One region of the Lysinibacillus sp. F12 genome, then DNA from elsewhere that is predicted to be linked to it. Evidence: riboswitches for the same ligand, from Rfam matches in the RefSeq annotation. Region 1 holds a riboswitch; each other region holds the start of a gene.
What was found. Region 1 has a riboswitch for cobalamin ahead of AC3CH7_RS00050 (hypothetical protein). Riboswitches for the same ligand answer to the same signal wherever they lie in the genome.

Region 1 (7,414 bases):
GGGCTCAGTCAGGCAAATATTGGGGATCGAATTGGCAGTAAATTGCTATCACTGCCCTATGAGCTTGTCCCTACATTACAGGCAAAAGTTCAATATGAGGGTGAGCAACATATAAAAGAAGTATTAAGGATTTTCCGTTTACTAGAGGCCGAGGAGCCGTCATTGCGTGTCGTGTGGCAGGAAAAATTTCAGGAAATCCATGTGCACATAATGGGTGTCATTCAGTTAGAAGTCCTGATTGACGTGTTATTGAAACGTTTTGCATTACACATTTCTTTTGGAGAGCCGCAAATATTATATATGGAGACAATTGGGACAACCGTTACAGGCTACGGTCATTTTGAGCCACTCAAGCATTATGCAGAGGTTCATTTATTAATGGAGCCTAATGAACGCGGAGCAGGAATTACCTTTAGTAATGCCTGTCATGCCGATGATTTATCAGTGGGCAACCAGCGTCTCGTTGAGAAGCACTTGTTTGAGCGTGATCATCACGGCTTACTCACAGGCTACGCCGTCACAGATATTCATTTTACGCTATTAACGGGGCGTGGTCACAATGAGCATACCTCTGGTGGTGATTTCCGAGAAGCTACTTTCCGAGCACTACGTCAAGGACTAGAACAAGCACAGAACATCCTGCTTGAGCCATATTATCGCTTTAAAATGAAAGCTTCCAATGATTTTATTGGCCGTATGATGACTGACATTCAACAGGCTGCCGGCACATTCGACGACCCAGACCTCACCGAAACTGACGTTGTTTTGACAGGACGTGCACCTGTAGCAACCTTTATGAGCTATAGCACAATCTTTGCTGCCTATACCAATGGGAAAGGCTCACTTACCCTCCAATTTGATGGCTATGATGTGTGTCATAATGCAGAAGAAGTAATAGCCCAGATAGGCTATGATAAAAATGCGGACCCTGAATACAGTTCTTCCAGCATTTTTTGCGCTAAAGGCAAAGGCTATACTGTCCCTTGGCAAGAGGCTCAAGCAGCCATGCACTTTCAGGGATAAGTCAAGTAAAGTATTTGCAAGGACGGTGTGTTAGGCTAATAGCCTCAGATGAAGCATGATACGCTGGCATAAATAAAACAAGCCCCCCGCTTCATGGAGGGCTTGTTTTCATATCGCACCGACAGCTTTCTTTGAGGGCTTATGGACCTGATAAGCAGGTTCAACCACCACATAGCCCTGCGTATTAGTGAAGTCGATTAAAACTTTACCAGGCTGACTTTTTAATATTTGTAGTTGATCAATTAATGTTAACAATAGCTCATGGCCGTTCCCTCGTGGATGCCAATTTAAGTGATCACCATTTAACTCCTGAACCGCATCCAGAAATTGTTTATATTCCTGCTGCGCGAATGCGATTAGTTGATCCTGATGAGAAATTTCCATTAAATCATTTATATAAGTTTCATAAAAACGTATAACAATGGAGCATAGTAAATCATTGACACGTGCAGCGCTTAACACGGGATTGGGCTCTTGTGAAAGGCGATCAAGGTTAGGCTTTGCTCGTGTTGAATCAATGCGTGTAATTAAGTGATACGGCTCCCCGTTCACCTCATATATAATAGGGTTCGTCGGCATATACATCATAAAGCTATTCGTCTTCGTTTTCAGTTGATCCGTTAACGTTGCCAGAGCAAAAAGATGGCCTTCTACCTCACCATTTCTTATCCAAATAATGTCTTTATTATATAAAATTCGCTCAAAAAAGCGGTTGTTGCGAATCAGCTTCGTTGCTAATAATTGATCAATCAGTGATTCAACCACCATTCTTGTTTTCGCTTTTTTAGCAATTTCTGTCCTTGGCTGCTTACAAATGGTCATATCTACAAAAGGCGTTTCCTGTGTTATCGTTGCATGAATATTCATCCTATGTGCATCCCCTTTGCGTACATATTTTCAAAACAAAAAGGACTTCCTTCTATGTTTGAGGAAATCCTTCGCTTTAATGTGATTCATCACACAATGCCAAACAAACCCTAAGTAAATGTGAAGGAGTTCGAAAATGAACCCTTTCATGAACTTTGGGCGTTTGACGTACTGTGACGAACAGAGCATTCTGTTTTGTCAACATGCCACCTCCTATTCCTCGTAGGTTTATGGTGTGTACTCATAACAGGCAGGTATCCTGACTCATGGTCATCGCCACTTTTCCCCTTCCCATCATTTGACAGTGGTTGCTGAAAAGTCGCTCACATTTACAGTTGCGGGACAGTGTCGGATTCACACCGACTTCCCTTTTAAGCAAATTGCACGCAATTTACACCTATTACTACACGCTATTCAATTGTCATAGGAATCGGGTGTACTCCACATTCCTATTAGATTACTAAAATCAATTGTAAAGTAGTGGATTTCTAAAGTCAAATATCACAATATTTTCCAAACCATTTCTTCACTTAATCTTACAAACTCTGAAATTCTGACAACATGTCTTCCTATTTACTTTGATAGTATGATACTTCCTCAGCTTCATGCGGGTCATCTCTTTCGAAATCCCCTCGGATTTTCTACGCAGCATAATACTGAATAGCTTCAATTTCTTTACCGCTATACGTTCTGGTCTTTTCCAACGAATCAGCAAAATGGTCGTCTTTTTCACATATTAAATCAACGACACTAGTTAATGTTTTGTCCTAATACGTCCTTTACCGAATATCTTCTTTTAACATCCGTATCACCTTCATCTATTTTTCGGCGTACATACTCGCATGAGAATAAATTTTAGCGAATGATTAACGGCTTTTAAAAAAGGAGTTACGACACTTTTATTTTAGGTTATTAGTTATGTAATATTTGATAAAATGAGTTACGAGCGCAGGGGATTCCTACGCTCATTTTTTTAACGCAAAACCGCGAGTTAAATCGGGATAAGACACTTGCATCATTTTGAAATACTAACATAAACAACCTATAAACGCACCTCAGACAAACCTATACGCACAACTACGCGATTCAACGATTCTCGCTACATCTGACAGCGTTGAGTGATGTAACTAAAGAGTAATAACTTCACCAGAGTATTGTCTTAATTGTTCAATGGCTACTGTTACGGCTACTTCCTCAGTCTCAATCAAACTCAATCCTTTTTTAATAGGACTCCAAAATTCATATCCGCAGTCTTCTTGCCACATATATACTTCTGTTGTAAAAAGACCATCTCTCCGTTTTATAATTTGAACTTTATATTGATGACTTGGAGACATTATTTCCTTTAGCATCTGTTCCATCGTTTCACCATCTTTACAAATAGTAATGTGTATAACTATTATTCTTCAAAAAGAAAAAAAGCTTTGAGCAAAATCTTAAAAACAGGGGGCTTGGGAAGGTCATGCATTTTCAACACAAAAAAAGAGGTTTATGGTGTGTATTCGTAACAGGCTGGTATCCTGACTCATGGCCATTTCCACTTTTCCTCTTCCCGTCCAACTTAAAACGGTATTTTCTAAGGTCAAATACTAAGCTAAACACCAGTAATTGAATAAAAAAGGATAATAGACAATACTGCAAAGGTTTGAATGATAATCCCGATCACGCTACAAATTAAACCAGAAATTGCCAAACCTCTGCCATTTTCATTTCTTTTAGCAATTTCCTTTGTTGCCATTCTTGATAAAACTACTCCGAAAATCCCAAGAACTAATCCAATAAATGGTACGATGATAGAAAGAATACCAAGCGTTAATGAAATGATAGATTTATTATTCATTTCAATTTTTTCAACCATTTCCCTCACCCCCCAACAATCTAATGTTACGAATCACACTTCTTCAAAAAACAGTTCCATCCATTGAATTCTAGCAATATTATTGAAATATATCTATTATTTTACAATATAAAAGGTTATGCGTAAGGTAGAACCAGTCAGCGTTTCTTTGCTAATTTCTAAGCTCTGTGCGCTTGCTCCCTAATTGGAACGGGGCGACAGCATACACCCCTCACATAGTAATTTCCCCATCCCTATTCCCCCTTTCTAAGCACAGCCAAAAAAGCCTCGCATCTATGCGGGCTTTGAATGTGATTCATGATGGTGGCTTTATTTCATCATTACGATACTAAAACATACTGCGCTAAAACACTTTGCACTTTATAAATATTGGTCGCCTTATTGAAACTTTTTTGGATAGGTAGCGAACTGCCTGATACCCATATTTTTAGCTCTGCGTCTAAATCAAATGTACCAGCCGTTTCTACTGAAAAATGAATAATATTTTTATAGGGGATCGAATGGTATTCCGTTTTCTTACCAGTAACTCCTTGCTTATCAATGAGGATTAATCGTTTATTCGTAAAAATAAATATGTCTCTAATAATTTTATAGGCATTTTTGATGGTTTCGTTTGGAATTAATAAATCTTTGACCTCCTCCTGTAATTTTTCAAAATTCACCTCGCTTGCATTGCCGATTAATCCATCAAATAAGCCCATTCTTTATCCCCTTTCAGCTTTTGTTTGTTTAATATATTATGAAGAGAACCAGGCTACGACTCCAAGTTTTGGTATTATTTTTTCTGTAAGGAGGGGGTTCATTGCGAGCATTCCTATTTATTATCATGTCCCTCCTAGCTATAGTTGTTTTAGGCTGTACGGATAAAGAGCTAGCAGTGGAAAAATGGCGAAGGTCAGCATTTCTAACGGCGAAGGATTTGACACTGTGAATACTGATTTTATCTAAGAATATGAGGATGAAGAGTCTCTTGAAATGTTCCATGAAGTCATTACTACTGCTGTGAGAAATAAGGGAATTGTTAATATGGCTACCCCTCCATATGATGTACAAGTAGTGGATATGGATGGAAACCAATATGGCTTCCATCTTTGGGTAGGGGAAATGGGGCAAAAGGGAACGTTGATGAACGTGAAGGATACCCATACGATTTATAGCATCTCTGAAGATTTGATTGCCCCACTTAGATCATTGCTGCAAGAATAAAAAACACTTTCCATTCAAATAAGGAAAGTGTTTTTGGATTAATCATACTACGGCTTGAAACAGCATTTGCGCATATCGGTCTGTAAAAGCAAAGCCACCTTCGCCTTTATGGCTCTCATCGACAATTTTACCCGACTTCATGACATAAATACGATCACACAAATAAGAAACCGCCTTTAAGTCGTGCGATATAAATAAAATGGCCATGTTTTTTTCTTTTTTTAAAGTTATTAATAAATCTATCATTTCTCGTTGAATCAAGCGATCTAAACTCGAAACAATTTCATCACAAACTAATAGTTGGGGTTCGACTAAAATCGACCTTAGTAAATTAACCCGTTGTCGCTCCCCTCCACTTAGCTCAGATGGCAGGGCTTCTAATATATCGGTTGGGAGCATCACTTTTTCTAGCATTATCTGTAGTTCGCGATCAGTCAAAGACTTATGTGCTGCCATTAGAGGCTCACGTAACAATTCCTTGACGGTCCATACTGGATTTAAGGCAGCCGTAGCATTTTGAAAAATGATTTGGCAGTTCTCATAAAAATGCGAGCGATTTTGCTTCGTCATCAATTGATTTTCAAAAAACACCGCCCCTTTTTCAGGCTTTTCTAGCTGCATTATCACTTTGGCTAAAGTACTTTTCCCACTGCCGCTTTCTCCTACGAGTCCTACGATTTCACCTTTTCCCACGGTTAGGTTTATATTCTGTAATACTTGCTGTCCTGCTTGATAGCTTTTACTAACATGATTTACATGAAGCAACAATATCAACCGCCTCCTAAAAATGATGAGCGACAAGCTGCTTCGTATATGGATGCTTGGGCTCCTTAAAAATTTCAGACATTCTCCCACTTTCTACTATTTCGCCATTTTTCATCACCAGAATAGAATCAGCCATCTTAGCAACTCCTAAATCATGCGTAATCAATAGTATCGTCGTCCCTAAGCGGGCATGGAGATTTTTTAGCAATTTGATAAATTCTTGTTGATGGAGCATATCTAGAGCAGAGGTTGGTTCATCCGCCATCAAAACGTCTGGTTCATGATAGAAGGCGCAGGCAAGCATGCAGCGTTGTAGCATGCCACCTGAAAGCTCAAATGGATAGCGATTTAACACATCCTTAGGTAGGTTTAACTCCTTTAAAATGGCTGTGATTTTATCTAAAAATTCCTCTTCCTTTTGCCCTAGCCTCGAAGCGGTCAACCTATAGAGTTGATGCTTTATTTTTTGGGTGGGTGAAAAACTATTCATTGCATCCTGAAAAATGGTAAAAAAGTGCTTTTTGCGTAGCTTCACACGCTCCGGTTCTGACATTGTCATGACATTTCTTTCATTAAATACAATGGAACCCTCCATAGTTGCTCGTGCTGGTAGCATCCCAAGCAGAGCTGAAAGGGTCGTACTTTTGCCGCTGCCACTCTCGCCAATGATAGCGGTAATTTGACCTTTAGGTACAGTAAAAGTCAAGCCTTGAATAAGGGATTTGCCGTCTAATTGAACAGCCAAATTGTCAACTTTAAACATGCGTTCGGTTCCCTCCTTGTTTGAAAGTACCTCCAATAACTTGCACACATAAAATCGTTATAAAGATTAACAGTCCAGGGAAAAGACCCATCCACCAAGCCCCCACAAGTAAATCATTTTGCGCTGTGTACAGCATTGTTCCCCATGATGGAGTAGCTGGTGGGACACCAATTCCTAAAAAGCTTAAGGAAACTTCGGTAAAAATAGCCCCAGCAAAATTAAAAATGGTTACCACAAATATCGCAGGCATACAATTACGTAATAAATGGCCAAAGAGAATTTTCCACAACGGCGTGCGGAACATTTTCGCCATCTGCACAAACTCTTGCTCCTTTAATCGGATAAATTCTGAGCGGACGATACGAGCTGTCACAAACCATCCCGTGATACCCATCACCATCGCCATATGCCACATACTGCCCTGCATCATTGCCTGTAGAGCTAGCACGATGACCAATGAAGGAATTGTTAAAAAGGCTTCGAGAATACGCATCATTACTGCATCAATGGCACCACCAAAATAACCACTTATGCCCCCATATATGATACCAATTATGCTAGATAGGACGACCGATACAATGGCAATAAATAGCGTCACCTTCCCCCCCACCAATAAGCGAGAAAGAACATCTCTACCCAACTGGTCAGTCCCTAATAAATGTGTGGCATTAGGTGCTTGATAAATTTGATTCATATCCATTACATTAGGCTCAAAAGGAGCTAATAATGAAGAAAAAATAGTCGTTGTAAAAATAAGAGCTAAAAGCACAAGCCAAAAAATCGGATATCGCTGTTTTCTCATACAAAGCCCCCTCTTCTTAATCGAGGGTTCAAACCAATCATCAGTATGTCAATGACGAATAAACAGATGACCACGACCACGCCTATGATTAAAATAGCCCCCATCAAAACGGGGAAATCTTTGAGCATGA
Region 2 (7,414 bases), on a different contig from region 1:
TTCCGTAGACCATCCTAAATTCAATGGACCATAGGCTATATCTTGCTTAACGGTTCCTGAAAAAAGCTGATTATCAGCATCTTGAAAGACAATTCCCACCTGTTGGCGAAGTGCTTTTAATGCTTTTCTACTATATTGAAGTTCGTTCCCATTAAATGAAATGGTTCCGGCTGTCGGTTTCAAAATGCCATTAAGATGTTGAAATAAAGTGGATTTTCCTGCTCCATTATGACCGAGTATAGCGATTTTTTTCCCTTTTGGAATGTCTAGTGAAATATCTGTCAAAGCCTTTGTTCCATCTGCATAGGCATAAGACAAATTAGTCAGTTGAAAATAATATGCTGTCATGAGAAGTATCCTCCATATACGATAAGGAATAAAAAAATAGCCATCATGCCGAGCCAGTTTTTTTTATTATAGACGGCCGTTTCGTGCCAATAAACCGTTTCACCGCCACGTGCCTGCATGGCATTGTTAAGCTCTCGACTACGCTGAAACATTTCAATAAACAACGCTGCAATCAGCATAGACATCGAACGTAACCATTGCATGGGTGAATGATGGCCAAGGCGGGCTTGCTGGGCTAAATGAATTTTTTGCATGCTTTCGAAAAAAATAAAAATAAAACGATAGGTGAGTTCTACTAACTCAACTAATAAAGGAGGGAGCCTCCATTGGCGAAGCACATAACAAATCTCTTGTACAGATGTTGTTAAAATTAAAAAATATAAGCAGCTTATACTGCCGAGTACGATAAAGAATAGCTGCTGTGCGGTAGCGATACTGGCTCTCCCAATAAAAATTGTCCAGCTCGTATACGTAAATGATCCCATATGGGCTGGTAATACATGCGTTGCTGGCGCTATCGAAATTAGGATGGAGATGAGACTTGTGAATAAGAAAAATCCTGGTAGTAATAATAGCTTCGCATAGTATTTTAGTGGGATTTTCGCACCCCAAATGATAAAAGCACTCATTACAAAAAATGTAATGAGTGAAAGTCGTTCCTCTCTCATAATAAGCGTGAATAAAAGTAGTCCTAATGAAAATATCATTTTTTCTAGAGGATGAACGTACGCTAGCTTATTGAGATACGCATACTTATCAATGAGTAACATCATTCTTAACCTTCTTTATGCTTGCCACGCATATAGCCGATAAAGTAGCCGATAAAACCAGCACCAATAGCTGCTTGTAGCACGAATAATAAGCTTTCAATTTCACCACTAGGCGGTTCCCATAAACTATCAAACCATGGCTCATACTCTGCATTAATCTCTCCAATGGCAGCTTCGGCTTCACCATCAGCTCCGCCAAATTCTGCTCCCTTTTGGACGAAGAGCGGGATAATGGCCAATAGCACTACAATCGCTAATAGTAATAAATTTCGTTTCATATTAGTGCGCCTCCTTTGTAGAGAAAACACGTAAAGACTTTAATTCGCTAATATTATATTTTTTCAAGAAGTTCATGACAATAACTGTTAATATCCCTTCACTCACAGCTAACGGGATTTGTGTTAAGGCAAAAATACTTGCGAACTTTGTAAATGAAGCCATAAAGCCACCGACTTCAGATGGGAAAGCAAGTGCTAATTGAATAGAAGTCACCACATATGTACCTAAATCCCCAAGCATAGCCGCAAAGAAAATAGCTAATGAAAACGATAACCCCATTTTTTGCGCCCCTTTAAATACAAAGTAGACGATAAACGGACCTACGATAGCCATCGAAAATGCATTAGCCCCTAATGTTGTGATTCCACCATGTGCTAAAAGTAAAGATTGAAATAATAAAACAATTGTCCCGATGACACTCATCGCTAACGGTCCAAATAAGACTGTTCCGAGACCTACCCCTGTTGGATGTGAACAGCTCCCTGTAACTGAAGGGATTTTTAAGGCTGATAGAACAAAGGCAAACGCACCAGACAGTCCCAGAATCATTTTTGTTTCTGGGTTTTCTTCGATTGTTTTACGAATAGAGCGCAATCCTAAAATAATAAATGGGACGGAGATTACCCACCAAAAAATAGCCCATTCGATTGGTAAAAAACCTTCCATGATATGCATGGCGAAGGCACGTTTTGGCACCATTAAAAAAGCCAATACAAAATAACTAAGTTTCCACCAAGACAGCTTCAATTTTCTTCCTCCAAACTATAAATAGATTTTTAGAATGTAGCGTGCGTAATAAAAAAAGCACTTTTCCGTTGTTGGAAAAGTGCATAGCTAAAAAAGCAAATAACATTCTCATCTGCTAAGCCGCACACCTATCCTCGTAGGATGAAACGATCACATATTTTCGGCAGGTCTCCTGGCTCTAGTTCAACACTTTATAGGTCTTCCCATCCATTGGACAGTGACATTTTCTATAAAGCTCCCTATTACAGTGGCGGGACCGCGCCGGACTTGAACCGGCTTCCCTTTTAAGTAAAATGACGAGCATTTTACACCAAAAATAGTAAGTTGTGAGATTTCACGACAAAGTGTACCACGAATTTCCATAAATATGCTATACTTTTTTATAAAAATTTTGAAATAGACTATCAATGTCGAAAATTCTGATTACTAAGGATTTTGAGAATAAAAGGGAACAACACCAATTTTAAATAACCAAAAACTCTCTGATAAAATTGATAAATTTGTCATGAATTTTTAAAGAAATATTGAAATTTTAAAATAATAAGATATGATTAAGACAGTTTTCTATTAAATATACAATTAAAAATTTCATATAAAACGTCGATAAGTGCTCGAAAAACTCGAGATAATAGGGAAATTGGTGAAAGTCCAATACAGCCCCCGCTACTGTAATAGCTGATGAAATCGCAATGCCACCTGTGCAAACTAGGGAAGGTGCGACAGTAAAATGAAGCTTAAGTCAGGAAACCTGCTTATCAGATTGTGCATGCAAACTTTTCGGAGGGAGAAGTTGAAGCAAAAGCGAGGATCTGTCTTTCAGTCTATTCGTTTTTATTTGGCTTCTACAAACCTTTACTCTTCGGGAGAGTAAAGGTTTTTCTTTTTCCAAAAGCAAAAGAGGGGAGACATAAAATGACAACGTGGAATTTAGAGGGGATGAAAACACATCTCTTTATTTGCAATGGCAGTAGCTGTATGAACAAGGATGGAGAAGAAATTACCCAAGCTATACGGGACGAAATACAGCGAAACGCACTAGATAAAGAAATACATACGACAAGAACACGCTGTAATGGACGATGTAAGGATGCTTGTGTGGTTATTGCTTACCCCCAGGGGAATTGGTACCGTGTACCATCAACGGAGCATGCTAGAACACTTGTACAGGATTTGCATCATGAATCCTTACATAACGATCATGTTTATACACTTCGGGAAGGGACATTGCAGCGAACAGCGCAAACGACAGCCATTAAAGGGATTGAAAAGGTGAAAGAGGGGTAAAAACATGGCGCAAAAAGGGAAAATTTTCGTAGTAGGCTTTGGACCTGGAGACTTTAAGCATATTACGACACGTGCAGTAGAGGCTTTACAACAAAGTGATATGATCATAGGCTATAAAACCTATGTTGAGCTGATTCAAGATTTAGTGAGTGCAAAATCTATTGTCAGTACAGGCATGACAGAAGAAGTGTCCCGTGCTCAGGAGGCAGTTCGTCAAGCAGAGGCAGGAAGTATAGTTTCGGTCATTTCGAGTGGAGATGCGGGCGTTTATGGTATGGCGGGATTAGTGTATGAAGTTTTAATTGAGCTAGGCTGGACAGAGGCAACTGGTATTGAAGTCGAGATTGTCCCGGGTATTTCAGCTATCAATTCATGTGCTAGTTTACTTGGTGCACCGATTATGCATGATGCTTGTACCATTAGTTTAAGTGACCACCTCACTCCGTGGAATTTAATTGCGAAGCGTGTGGAAGCTGCAGCAATGGCCGATTTTGTCATTGCTCTATACAATCCTAAAAGCGGTCGCCGTACAAGACAAATTGTCGAAGCACAGCGAATTCTTTTAGAATATCGTTCACCTGACACTCCAGTAGGGCTTGTGAAAAGTGCCTATCGAGAACGTCAAGAAGTGACGATGACCACATTGGCAGACATGTTGGAACATGATATCGGTATGCTGACAACCGTCATTATCGGAAACTCATCTACGTTTTTCTATGATAATAAAATGATTACGCCACGTGGCTACCAACGTAAATATACACTTGGCGAGGAAAAGCAGCCATTACGTCCACATCAACGTTTACGGGAAGAAAATGAGCCATGGGCGATGAATCAAGAGACAGGAACAGCACGCAATGACTTTGCGGCAGACCCCAATGCAGGGCGAATGAATAAACCCAGTGTAGCCGTTATGCCAAAGCCGAAAAAAACGGCACTTGAAATGGCTACAGCGGCACTTGCAATGGTAAAGGGAACAAATGCTATCAAGGTTACTCCAAAGCTTGTACAACAAAAAATAGAATCCATTTTTGAATTAGCAGTGAGCCCTGGAGTGGCCAATAAATTTTTTACACCACAGCAAATGATGACGTTAGCAGAGGTCGTAGGCGAAGATGGATCGATGGAATACACACCAGATCATCAAATCCATTTAAAAATACCTACAACTACGCCTGAACGCATCACTGAAAAATTACAGCAAGTAGGCTTTTTATTAGCACCAATTGGTGATGTATTGTCGTTGAAGGCTTGCGATTTTTGCTACGGTGAAAAAGCAGATTCCATACCATATGCGGAGGAAATTCAAGAAAAGCTTGGTGGTCTGTCTTTACCGAAAACATTAAATATTGGCTTTAATGGCTGTGGGATGGCTTGTTATCGAGCAGTATTTGACGATATTGGGATTGTCTATCGTAAAAGTAAATTTGATGTCTTTATTGGAGCGAAACCAGTCGGACGTACGGCTCATGCAGCACAGCCTGTTGTAGAAGGCTTGGAGCCTGAACAATTGATTCCTTTAATTACAGATATTATTGAAGAATATAAAGCCAATGCGCATCCAAACGAACGCTTATTTAAATACTTCAAGCGTGTGAAAAAGATATTGCATTTTACGTATCAAGATATGTCTTCCAAAATAAAAATAGAGCCAGCTCCGTGCGGCGACTAGTGAGGAGAAAAGAGATGAAAGCTATATTATTTGTTGGCCATGGTAGCCGTTTAGCAGCAGGAAATGATGAGGTACGTACATTTATCGAGCAAATGACATCTCGCATTGATGAACAATATCTAGTAGAAACATGTTTCCTAGAATTTGCTTCTCCTAACATTGAAGAAGGTATTACAAATTGTGTGAAAAAGGGTGCTACAGAGGTACATGTAATCCCGATTATATTACTTCATGCAGGTCATTCCAAGCTACATATCCCGGCAGAAATCGAGCATGCCCGTGAGCATTATCCGAATATCACATTCACATATGGTCAAACAATTGGCATTCATGAAGAAATATTTGCGATATTACAAGATCGTTTAGTTGAAATTGGATTTAATACAGAACAAGAACAGGAAGATACAGCCGTTTTATTAATTGCTCGAGGTGGCAGTGATCCTTATGCAAATGGGGACTTTTATAAAATCACACGATTGCTATGGGAAAAACTACCTGTTAAATACGTAGAAAGTGCCTTTATGGGTGTAACGGACCCACGTGTTGAAGAAGGCATTGAACGCTGCGTCAAACTAGGTGCTAAGAAAATAATCATGCTTCCTTACTTTTTATTCACTGGTATTTTAATGGAGCGTATGCATGTTATGTGTGAGAAATTCAATGAGCAATTTCCTGCATGTGAAATTCAAATTGCCAACTACTTTGGCTACCACGAACGTTTACAAAATGTTTTATTAGAGCGTATTGAGCAAGCGATGAATGGTACATCTACAGGTATGCAAGATCTTGAAGATTATCGTGCTTACGCTGCTATTCATGGACATGCACATCATCATCACCATCATGATCACGATCATGGACATGACCACCACCATCATCATCACGATCATGGACATGACCACCACCACGACCATGACCATGACCATGACCATCATCATCATGAAAAGGAGCCCGTTAAATGATTTTCATGTTAGCAGGGACGAGTGATGCAAGAAATCTGGGCCTTGAATTGCAAAGTACAGGTCATGCTGTAACTGCCACTGTTGTGACGGAATCGGCAGCCTCTAGTCTTGCTGACGTTGGCTTGCCTTCCTTAATAGGGAGACTAACAGCGGAAGAAATGGCGACTATTATAATGGAACAAGGCTTTCAATTGGTCGTAGATGCCTCTCATCCATTTGCTGAAGAGGCATCGAAAAATGCTATGGCAGCAGCTGAAAAAGCGCAAGTACCATATATCCGCTATGAACGTGCCCATGAGCATTATGCTCACCCACTTATTACAGTTGTAAAGGATTATGAAGAGGCGGCTCAGTTAGCAGCTGAAAAGCGTGGTGTCATTATGCTGACAACAGGCAGTAAAACGCTTGCTACATTTACGAAAGTTTTACAAGGCTTAGAAAACACAAGAGTCATTGCTCGTATGCTCCCACGACTTGACAATATGGAAAAATGTGAGGCGCTCGGTGTCGCACAGCGAGATATTGTAGCCATTCAAGGCCCATTTTCAAAGGAATTAAATGAAGCATTATTCCGTCAATATGGAGTGACCTTAATGATCACTAAAGAAAGCGGCAAAGTGGGCTCGGTAGACGAGAAGCTAGAGGCAGCCCTTGCCTGTTCTATAGAAACAATTCTTATTGCAAGACCCAATATTAAATATGGCCAACAATATTCCACTTTTGAAGAAGTGTTACAGGCTGTAAAACATACACTTTAGGAGGCAATAACAATGGATTTTAAAACTGATTTCAAACCATTAACAGTAGACCCAGATAAAATTTACGATTACAGTTTCTCAATTATCGCAGAAGAAATGGGGGAGCATAACTTTTCAGAGGATGAATGGAAGGTTGTGCGCCGTATTATCCATGCATCTGCTGACTTTGAGCTAGGTCGTAGCGTTATTATTACACCAGGAGCACTTGAAGCAGGTGTTAAGTCTATTCTGGCAGGGCGTCATGTAATTGCGGATGTGCAAATGATTGAAAGTGGTTCTGGTAAAAAACGTTTCCAAAAACATGGTGGCGATTTACATTGCTATATTGCGGATGAGGATGTATCTGTAGAAGCGAAAAAGCAAAATACAACGCGTGCCATTATATCGATGCAAAAAGCCTCAAAATTACATGAAGGCGGTATTTATGCTATTGGTAATGCCCCAACTGCATTACTAGAATTGATTCGTTTAATTAAGGAAGGCTTAGCAAAACCAGATTTAATTATTGGTATGCCTGTAGGTTTCGTGTCTGCGGCTGAATCGAAAGAGGAGCTGCTAAAACTTGAAGGTATTCCGTACATTACAAATGTTGGT
Region 3 (7,414 bases), on a different contig from region 1:
ACGAATCATTTTACAAGAATTATTTGTGCTAGTATTCTGATACAATGAGAACATAGCCACCTATAGAAACGAGGATTTAGTATGTACAAGACGATTGGGGTTCTTGCTCATGTTGATGCAGGAAAAACAACCTTTTCTGAGCAAATGCTTTATCATACCAATAGTATTCAAGCGCGGGGGCGTGTCGATCATCAGGATGCCTATTTAGATAATCATGAGCTTGAGCGTAAACGTGGCATTACAATATTTGCCGAGCAAGGTCGCATGACTATCGGCGACGATACATATACGCTGATCGATACACCAGGGCATGTCGATTTCTCCCCTGAGATGGAGCGTGCCATTCGTGTCATGGATTATGCCATCATTATTATTAGTGCTGTAGAGGGTATACAGGGTCATACAGAAACTGTATGGCAGCTTTTACGGAACTATCATGTCCCTACATTCTTTTTTATTAATAAAATAGATCGTGACGGAGCAGATGTGAGAGCTGTTATGACTCAGCTGCATAAGGATTTCTCAGAACATGTAATCCTCATAGATGAACCACTGCAGGAAAACTATGTTTCAAGCACGATTATGGAATTGCTGGCAGAGCGTGATGAAGAACTGCTAGATAACTTTTTGAATGAAACATTGGAACATCGCCAATGCATGACTAGACTACAAACGATGATTAAAAATGAGGATGCCTTTCCTTGTTTTATAGGTTCTGCGTTGAAGGATGAAGGCATTGAGGAATTTATTGCTCAACTTCCATTCCTAACGGGTACTCACTTCGAGCCAGAAGCACCTTTTCAAGGAGAGGTCTTTAAAATACGCCATGATGGACATCAACGTTTAACGTTCATCAAGGCCCTTACAGGCAAGTTACATGTTCGGGATGAATTTACATTTGGAGATATCACAGAAAAAGTAACAGAAATTCGCCTATATAACGGCAGTCGATTTGAAACTGTTCAGCAAGTTGAGGCTGGTGAAATCTTCGCTGTTAAAGGGCTCAGTCAGGCAAATATTGGGGATCGAATTGGCAGTAAATTGCTATCACTGCCCTATGAGCTTGTCCCTACATTACAGGCAAAAGTTCAATATGAGGGTGAGCAACATATAAAAGAAGTATTAAGGATTTTCCGTTTACTAGAGGCCGAGGAGCCGTCATTGCGTGTCGTGTGGCAGGAAAAATTTCAGGAAATCCATGTGCACATAATGGGTGTCATTCAGTTAGAAGTCCTGATTGACGTGTTATTGAAACGTTTTGCATTACACATTTCTTTTGGAGAGCCGCAAATATTATATATGGAGACAATTGGGACAACCGTTACAGGCTACGGTCATTTTGAGCCACTCAAGCATTATGCAGAGGTTCATTTATTAATGGAGCCTAATGAACGCGGAGCAGGAATTACCTTTAGTAATGCCTGTCATGCCGATGATTTATCAGTGGGCAACCAGCGTCTCGTTGAGAAGCACTTGTTTGAGCGTGATCATCACGGCTTACTCACAGGCTACGCCGTCACAGATATTCATTTTACGCTATTAACGGGGCGTGGTCACAATGAGCATACCTCTGGTGGTGATTTCCGAGAAGCTACTTTCCGAGCACTACGTCAAGGACTAGAACAAGCACAGAACATCCTGCTTGAGCCATATTATCGCTTTAAAATGAAAGCTTCCAATGATTTTATTGGCCGTATGATGACTGACATTCAACAGGCTGCCGGCACATTCGACGACCCAGACCTCACCGAAACTGACGTTGTTTTGACAGGACGTGCACCTGTAGCAACCTTTATGAGCTATAGCACAATCTTTGCTGCCTATACCAATGGGAAAGGCTCACTTACCCTCCAATTTGATGGCTATGATGTGTGTCATAATGCAGAAGAAGTAATAGCCCAGATAGGCTATGATAAAAATGCGGACCCTGAATACAGTTCTTCCAGCATTTTTTGCGCTAAAGGCAAAGGCTATACTGTCCCTTGGCAAGAGGCTCAAGCAGCCATGCACTTTCAGGGATAAGTCAAGTAAAGTATTTGCAAGGACGGTGTGTTAGGCTAATAGCCTCAGATGAAGCATGATACGCTGGCATAAATAAAACAAGCCCCCCGCTTCATGGAGGGCTTGTTTTCATATCGCACCGACAGCTTTCTTTGAGGGCTTATGGACCTGATAAGCAGGTTCAACCACCACATAGCCCTGCGTATTAGTGAAGTCGATTAAAACTTTACCAGGCTGACTTTTTAATATTTGTAGTTGATCAATTAATGTTAACAATAGCTCATGGCCGTTCCCTCGTGGATGCCAATTTAAGTGATCACCATTTAACTCCTGAACCGCATCCAGAAATTGTTTATATTCCTGCTGCGCGAATGCGATTAGTTGATCCTGATGAGAAATTTCCATTAAATCATTTATATAAGTTTCATAAAAACGTATAACAATGGAGCATAGTAAATCATTGACACGTGCAGCGCTTAACACGGGATTGGGCTCTTGTGAAAGGCGATCAAGGTTAGGCTTTGCTCGTGTTGAATCAATGCGTGTAATTAAGTGATACGGCTCCCCGTTCACCTCATATATAATAGGGTTCGTCGGCATATACATCATAAAGCTATTCGTCTTCGTTTTCAGTTGATCCGTTAACGTTGCCAGAGCAAAAAGATGGCCTTCTACCTCACCATTTCTTATCCAAATAATGTCTTTATTATATAAAATTCGCTCAAAAAAGCGGTTGTTGCGAATCAGCTTCGTTGCTAATAATTGATCAATCAGTGATTCAACCACCATTCTTGTTTTCGCTTTTTTAGCAATTTCTGTCCTTGGCTGCTTACAAATGGTCATATCTACAAAAGGCGTTTCCTGTGTTATCGTTGCATGAATATTCATCCTATGTGCATCCCCTTTGCGTACATATTTTCAAAACAAAAAGGACTTCCTTCTATGTTTGAGGAAATCCTTCGCTTTAATGTGATTCATCACACAATGCCAAACAAACCCTAAGTAAATGTGAAGGAGTTCGAAAATGAACCCTTTCATGAACTTTGGGCGTTTGACGTACTGTGACGAACAGAGCATTCTGTTTTGTCAACATGCCACCTCCTATTCCTCGTAGGTTTATGGTGTGTACTCATAACAGGCAGGTATCCTGACTCATGGTCATCGCCACTTTTCCCCTTCCCATCATTTGACAGTGGTTGCTGAAAAGTCGCTCACATTTACAGTTGCGGGACAGTGTCGGATTCACACCGACTTCCCTTTTAAGCAAATTGCACGCAATTTACACCTATTACTACACGCTATTCAATTGTCATAGGAATCGGGTGTACTCCACATTCCTATTAGATTACTAAAATCAATTGTAAAGTAGTGGATTTCTAAAGTCAAATATCACAATATTTTCCAAACCATTTCTTCACTTAATCTTACAAACTCTGAAATTCTGACAACATGTCTTCCTATTTACTTTGATAGTATGATACTTCCTCAGCTTCATGCGGGTCATCTCTTTCGAAATCCCCTCGGATTTTCTACGCAGCATAATACTGAATAGCTTCAATTTCTTTACCGCTATACGTTCTGGTCTTTTCCAACGAATCAGCAAAATGGTCGTCTTTTTCACATATTAAATCAACGACACTAGTTAATGTTTTGTCCTAATACGTCCTTTACCGAATATCTTCTTTTAACATCCGTATCACCTTCATCTATTTTTCGGCGTACATACTCGCATGAGAATAAATTTTAGCGAATGATTAACGGCTTTTAAAAAAGGAGTTACGACACTTTTATTTTAGGTTATTAGTTATGTAATATTTGATAAAATGAGTTACGAGCGCAGGGGATTCCTACGCTCATTTTTTTAACGCAAAACCGCGAGTTAAATCGGGATAAGACACTTGCATCATTTTGAAATACTAACATAAACAACCTATAAACGCACCTCAGACAAACCTATACGCACAACTACGCGATTCAACGATTCTCGCTACATCTGACAGCGTTGAGTGATGTAACTAAAGAGTAATAACTTCACCAGAGTATTGTCTTAATTGTTCAATGGCTACTGTTACGGCTACTTCCTCAGTCTCAATCAAACTCAATCCTTTTTTAATAGGACTCCAAAATTCATATCCGCAGTCTTCTTGCCACATATATACTTCTGTTGTAAAAAGACCATCTCTCCGTTTTATAATTTGAACTTTATATTGATGACTTGGAGACATTATTTCCTTTAGCATCTGTTCCATCGTTTCACCATCTTTACAAATAGTAATGTGTATAACTATTATTCTTCAAAAAGAAAAAAAGCTTTGAGCAAAATCTTAAAAACAGGGGGCTTGGGAAGGTCATGCATTTTCAACACAAAAAAAGAGGTTTATGGTGTGTATTCGTAACAGGCTGGTATCCTGACTCATGGCCATTTCCACTTTTCCTCTTCCCGTCCAACTTAAAACGGTATTTTCTAAGGTCAAATACTAAGCTAAACACCAGTAATTGAATAAAAAAGGATAATAGACAATACTGCAAAGGTTTGAATGATAATCCCGATCACGCTACAAATTAAACCAGAAATTGCCAAACCTCTGCCATTTTCATTTCTTTTAGCAATTTCCTTTGTTGCCATTCTTGATAAAACTACTCCGAAAATCCCAAGAACTAATCCAATAAATGGTACGATGATAGAAAGAATACCAAGCGTTAATGAAATGATAGATTTATTATTCATTTCAATTTTTTCAACCATTTCCCTCACCCCCCAACAATCTAATGTTACGAATCACACTTCTTCAAAAAACAGTTCCATCCATTGAATTCTAGCAATATTATTGAAATATATCTATTATTTTACAATATAAAAGGTTATGCGTAAGGTAGAACCAGTCAGCGTTTCTTTGCTAATTTCTAAGCTCTGTGCGCTTGCTCCCTAATTGGAACGGGGCGACAGCATACACCCCTCACATAGTAATTTCCCCATCCCTATTCCCCCTTTCTAAGCACAGCCAAAAAAGCCTCGCATCTATGCGGGCTTTGAATGTGATTCATGATGGTGGCTTTATTTCATCATTACGATACTAAAACATACTGCGCTAAAACACTTTGCACTTTATAAATATTGGTCGCCTTATTGAAACTTTTTTGGATAGGTAGCGAACTGCCTGATACCCATATTTTTAGCTCTGCGTCTAAATCAAATGTACCAGCCGTTTCTACTGAAAAATGAATAATATTTTTATAGGGGATCGAATGGTATTCCGTTTTCTTACCAGTAACTCCTTGCTTATCAATGAGGATTAATCGTTTATTCGTAAAAATAAATATGTCTCTAATAATTTTATAGGCATTTTTGATGGTTTCGTTTGGAATTAATAAATCTTTGACCTCCTCCTGTAATTTTTCAAAATTCACCTCGCTTGCATTGCCGATTAATCCATCAAATAAGCCCATTCTTTATCCCCTTTCAGCTTTTGTTTGTTTAATATATTATGAAGAGAACCAGGCTACGACTCCAAGTTTTGGTATTATTTTTTCTGTAAGGAGGGGGTTCATTGCGAGCATTCCTATTTATTATCATGTCCCTCCTAGCTATAGTTGTTTTAGGCTGTACGGATAAAGAGCTAGCAGTGGAAAAATGGCGAAGGTCAGCATTTCTAACGGCGAAGGATTTGACACTGTGAATACTGATTTTATCTAAGAATATGAGGATGAAGAGTCTCTTGAAATGTTCCATGAAGTCATTACTACTGCTGTGAGAAATAAGGGAATTGTTAATATGGCTACCCCTCCATATGATGTACAAGTAGTGGATATGGATGGAAACCAATATGGCTTCCATCTTTGGGTAGGGGAAATGGGGCAAAAGGGAACGTTGATGAACGTGAAGGATACCCATACGATTTATAGCATCTCTGAAGATTTGATTGCCCCACTTAGATCATTGCTGCAAGAATAAAAAACACTTTCCATTCAAATAAGGAAAGTGTTTTTGGATTAATCATACTACGGCTTGAAACAGCATTTGCGCATATCGGTCTGTAAAAGCAAAGCCACCTTCGCCTTTATGGCTCTCATCGACAATTTTACCCGACTTCATGACATAAATACGATCACACAAATAAGAAACCGCCTTTAAGTCGTGCGATATAAATAAAATGGCCATGTTTTTTTCTTTTTTTAAAGTTATTAATAAATCTATCATTTCTCGTTGAATCAAGCGATCTAAACTCGAAACAATTTCATCACAAACTAATAGTTGGGGTTCGACTAAAATCGACCTTAGTAAATTAACCCGTTGTCGCTCCCCTCCACTTAGCTCAGATGGCAGGGCTTCTAATATATCGGTTGGGAGCATCACTTTTTCTAGCATTATCTGTAGTTCGCGATCAGTCAAAGACTTATGTGCTGCCATTAGAGGCTCACGTAACAATTCCTTGACGGTCCATACTGGATTTAAGGCAGCCGTAGCATTTTGAAAAATGATTTGGCAGTTCTCATAAAAATGCGAGCGATTTTGCTTCGTCATCAATTGATTTTCAAAAAACACCGCCCCTTTTTCAGGCTTTTCTAGCTGCATTATCACTTTGGCTAAAGTACTTTTCCCACTGCCGCTTTCTCCTACGAGTCCTACGATTTCACCTTTTCCCACGGTTAGGTTTATATTCTGTAATACTTGCTGTCCTGCTTGATAGCTTTTACTAACATGATTTACATGAAGCAACAATATCAACCGCCTCCTAAAAATGATGAGCGACAAGCTGCTTCGTATATGGATGCTTGGGCTCCTTAAAAATTTCAGACATTCTCCCACTTTCTACTATTTCGCCATTTTTCATCACCAGAATAGAATCAGCCATCTTAGCAACTCCTAAATCATGCGTAATCAATAGTATCGTCGTCCCTAAGCGGGCATGGAGATTTTTTAGCAATTTGATAAATTCTTGTTGATGGAGCATATCTAGAGCAGAGGTTGGTTCATCCGCCATCAAAACGTCTGGTTCATGATAGAAGGCGCAGGCAAGCATGCAGCGTTGTAGCATGCCACCTGAAAGCTCAAATGGATAGCGATTTAACACATCCTTAGGTAGGTTTAACTCCTTTAAAATGGCTGTGATTTTATCTAAAAATTCCTCTTCCTTTTGCCCTAGCCTCGAAGCGGTCAACCTATAGAGTTGATGCTTTATTTTTTGGGTGGGTGAAAAACTATTCATTGCATCCTGAAAAATGGTAAAAAAGTGCTTTTTGCGTAGCTTCACACGCTCCGGTTCTGACATTGTCATGACATTTCTTTCATTAAATACAATGGAACCCTCCATAGTTGCTCGTGCTGGTAGCATCCCAAGCAGAGCTGAAAGGGTCGTACTTTTGCCGCTGCCACTCTCGCCAATGATAGCGGTAATTTGACCTTTAGGTACAG

Region 2: linked by a shared signal. The riboswitch ahead of AC3CH7_RS10220 (energy-coupling factor ABC transporter permease) and the one ahead of AC3CH7_RS00050 (hypothetical protein) in region 1 are both predicted to bind cobalamin.
Region 3: linked by a shared signal. The riboswitch ahead of AC3CH7_RS16115 (hypothetical protein) and the one ahead of AC3CH7_RS00050 (hypothetical protein) in region 1 are both predicted to bind cobalamin.

Annotation. Positions count from the first base shown of each region.
Region 1 covers NZ_JBYMLP010000001.1:9,302-16,715, forward strand. Annotated here, with positions in the region: gene AC3CH7_RS00045 (GTP-binding protein) at 1-1,023, shown strand, start outside; gene AC3CH7_RS00050 (hypothetical protein) at 1,132-1,890, opposite strand; cobalamin riboswitch at 2,123-2,306, opposite strand; gene AC3CH7_RS00055 (hypothetical protein) at 3,018-3,251, opposite strand; gene AC3CH7_RS00060 (DUF4190 domain-containing protein) at 3,485-3,748, opposite strand; gene AC3CH7_RS00065 (PH domain-containing protein) at 4,069-4,449, opposite strand; gene AC3CH7_RS00070 (hypothetical protein) at 4,551-4,679, shown strand; gene AC3CH7_RS00075 (YhfM domain-containing protein) at 4,724-4,954, shown strand; gene AC3CH7_RS00080 (ABC transporter ATP-binding protein) at 4,997-5,722, opposite strand; gene AC3CH7_RS00085 (ATP-binding cassette domain-containing protein) at 5,736-6,482, opposite strand; gene AC3CH7_RS00090 (ABC transporter permease) at 6,475-7,284, opposite strand; gene AC3CH7_RS00095 (ABC transporter permease) at 7,281-7,414, opposite strand, start outside.
Region 2 covers NZ_JBYMLP010000002.1:631,249-638,662, reverse strand. Annotated here, with positions in the region: gene AC3CH7_RS10235 (energy-coupling factor ABC transporter ATP-binding protein) at 1-348, opposite strand, end outside; gene cbiQ (cobalt ECF transporter T component CbiQ) at 345-1,121, opposite strand; gene AC3CH7_RS10225 (energy-coupling factor ABC transporter substrate-binding protein) at 1,124-1,396, opposite strand; gene AC3CH7_RS10220 (energy-coupling factor ABC transporter permease) at 1,398-2,144, opposite strand; cobalamin riboswitch at 2,290-2,474, opposite strand; cobalamin riboswitch at 2,733-2,914, shown strand; gene AC3CH7_RS10215 ((2Fe-2S) ferredoxin domain-containing protein) at 3,057-3,428, shown strand; gene cobJ (precorrin-3B C(17)-methyltransferase) at 3,433-5,100, shown strand; gene AC3CH7_RS10205 (sirohydrochlorin chelatase) at 5,115-6,062, shown strand; gene cobK (precorrin-6A reductase) at 6,059-6,820, shown strand; gene AC3CH7_RS10195 (precorrin-8X methylmutase) at 6,833-7,414, shown strand, end outside.
Region 3 covers NZ_JBYMLP010000003.1:420,635-428,048, reverse strand. Annotated here, with positions in the region: gene AC3CH7_RS16120 (GTP-binding protein) at 82-2,022, shown strand; gene AC3CH7_RS16115 (hypothetical protein) at 2,131-2,889, opposite strand; cobalamin riboswitch at 3,122-3,305, opposite strand; gene AC3CH7_RS16110 (hypothetical protein) at 4,017-4,250, opposite strand; gene AC3CH7_RS16105 (DUF4190 domain-containing protein) at 4,484-4,747, opposite strand; gene AC3CH7_RS16100 (PH domain-containing protein) at 5,068-5,448, opposite strand; gene AC3CH7_RS16095 (hypothetical protein) at 5,550-5,678, shown strand; gene AC3CH7_RS16090 (YhfM domain-containing protein) at 5,723-5,953, shown strand; gene AC3CH7_RS16085 (ABC transporter ATP-binding protein) at 5,996-6,721, opposite strand; gene AC3CH7_RS16080 (ATP-binding cassette domain-containing protein) at 6,735-7,414, opposite strand, start outside.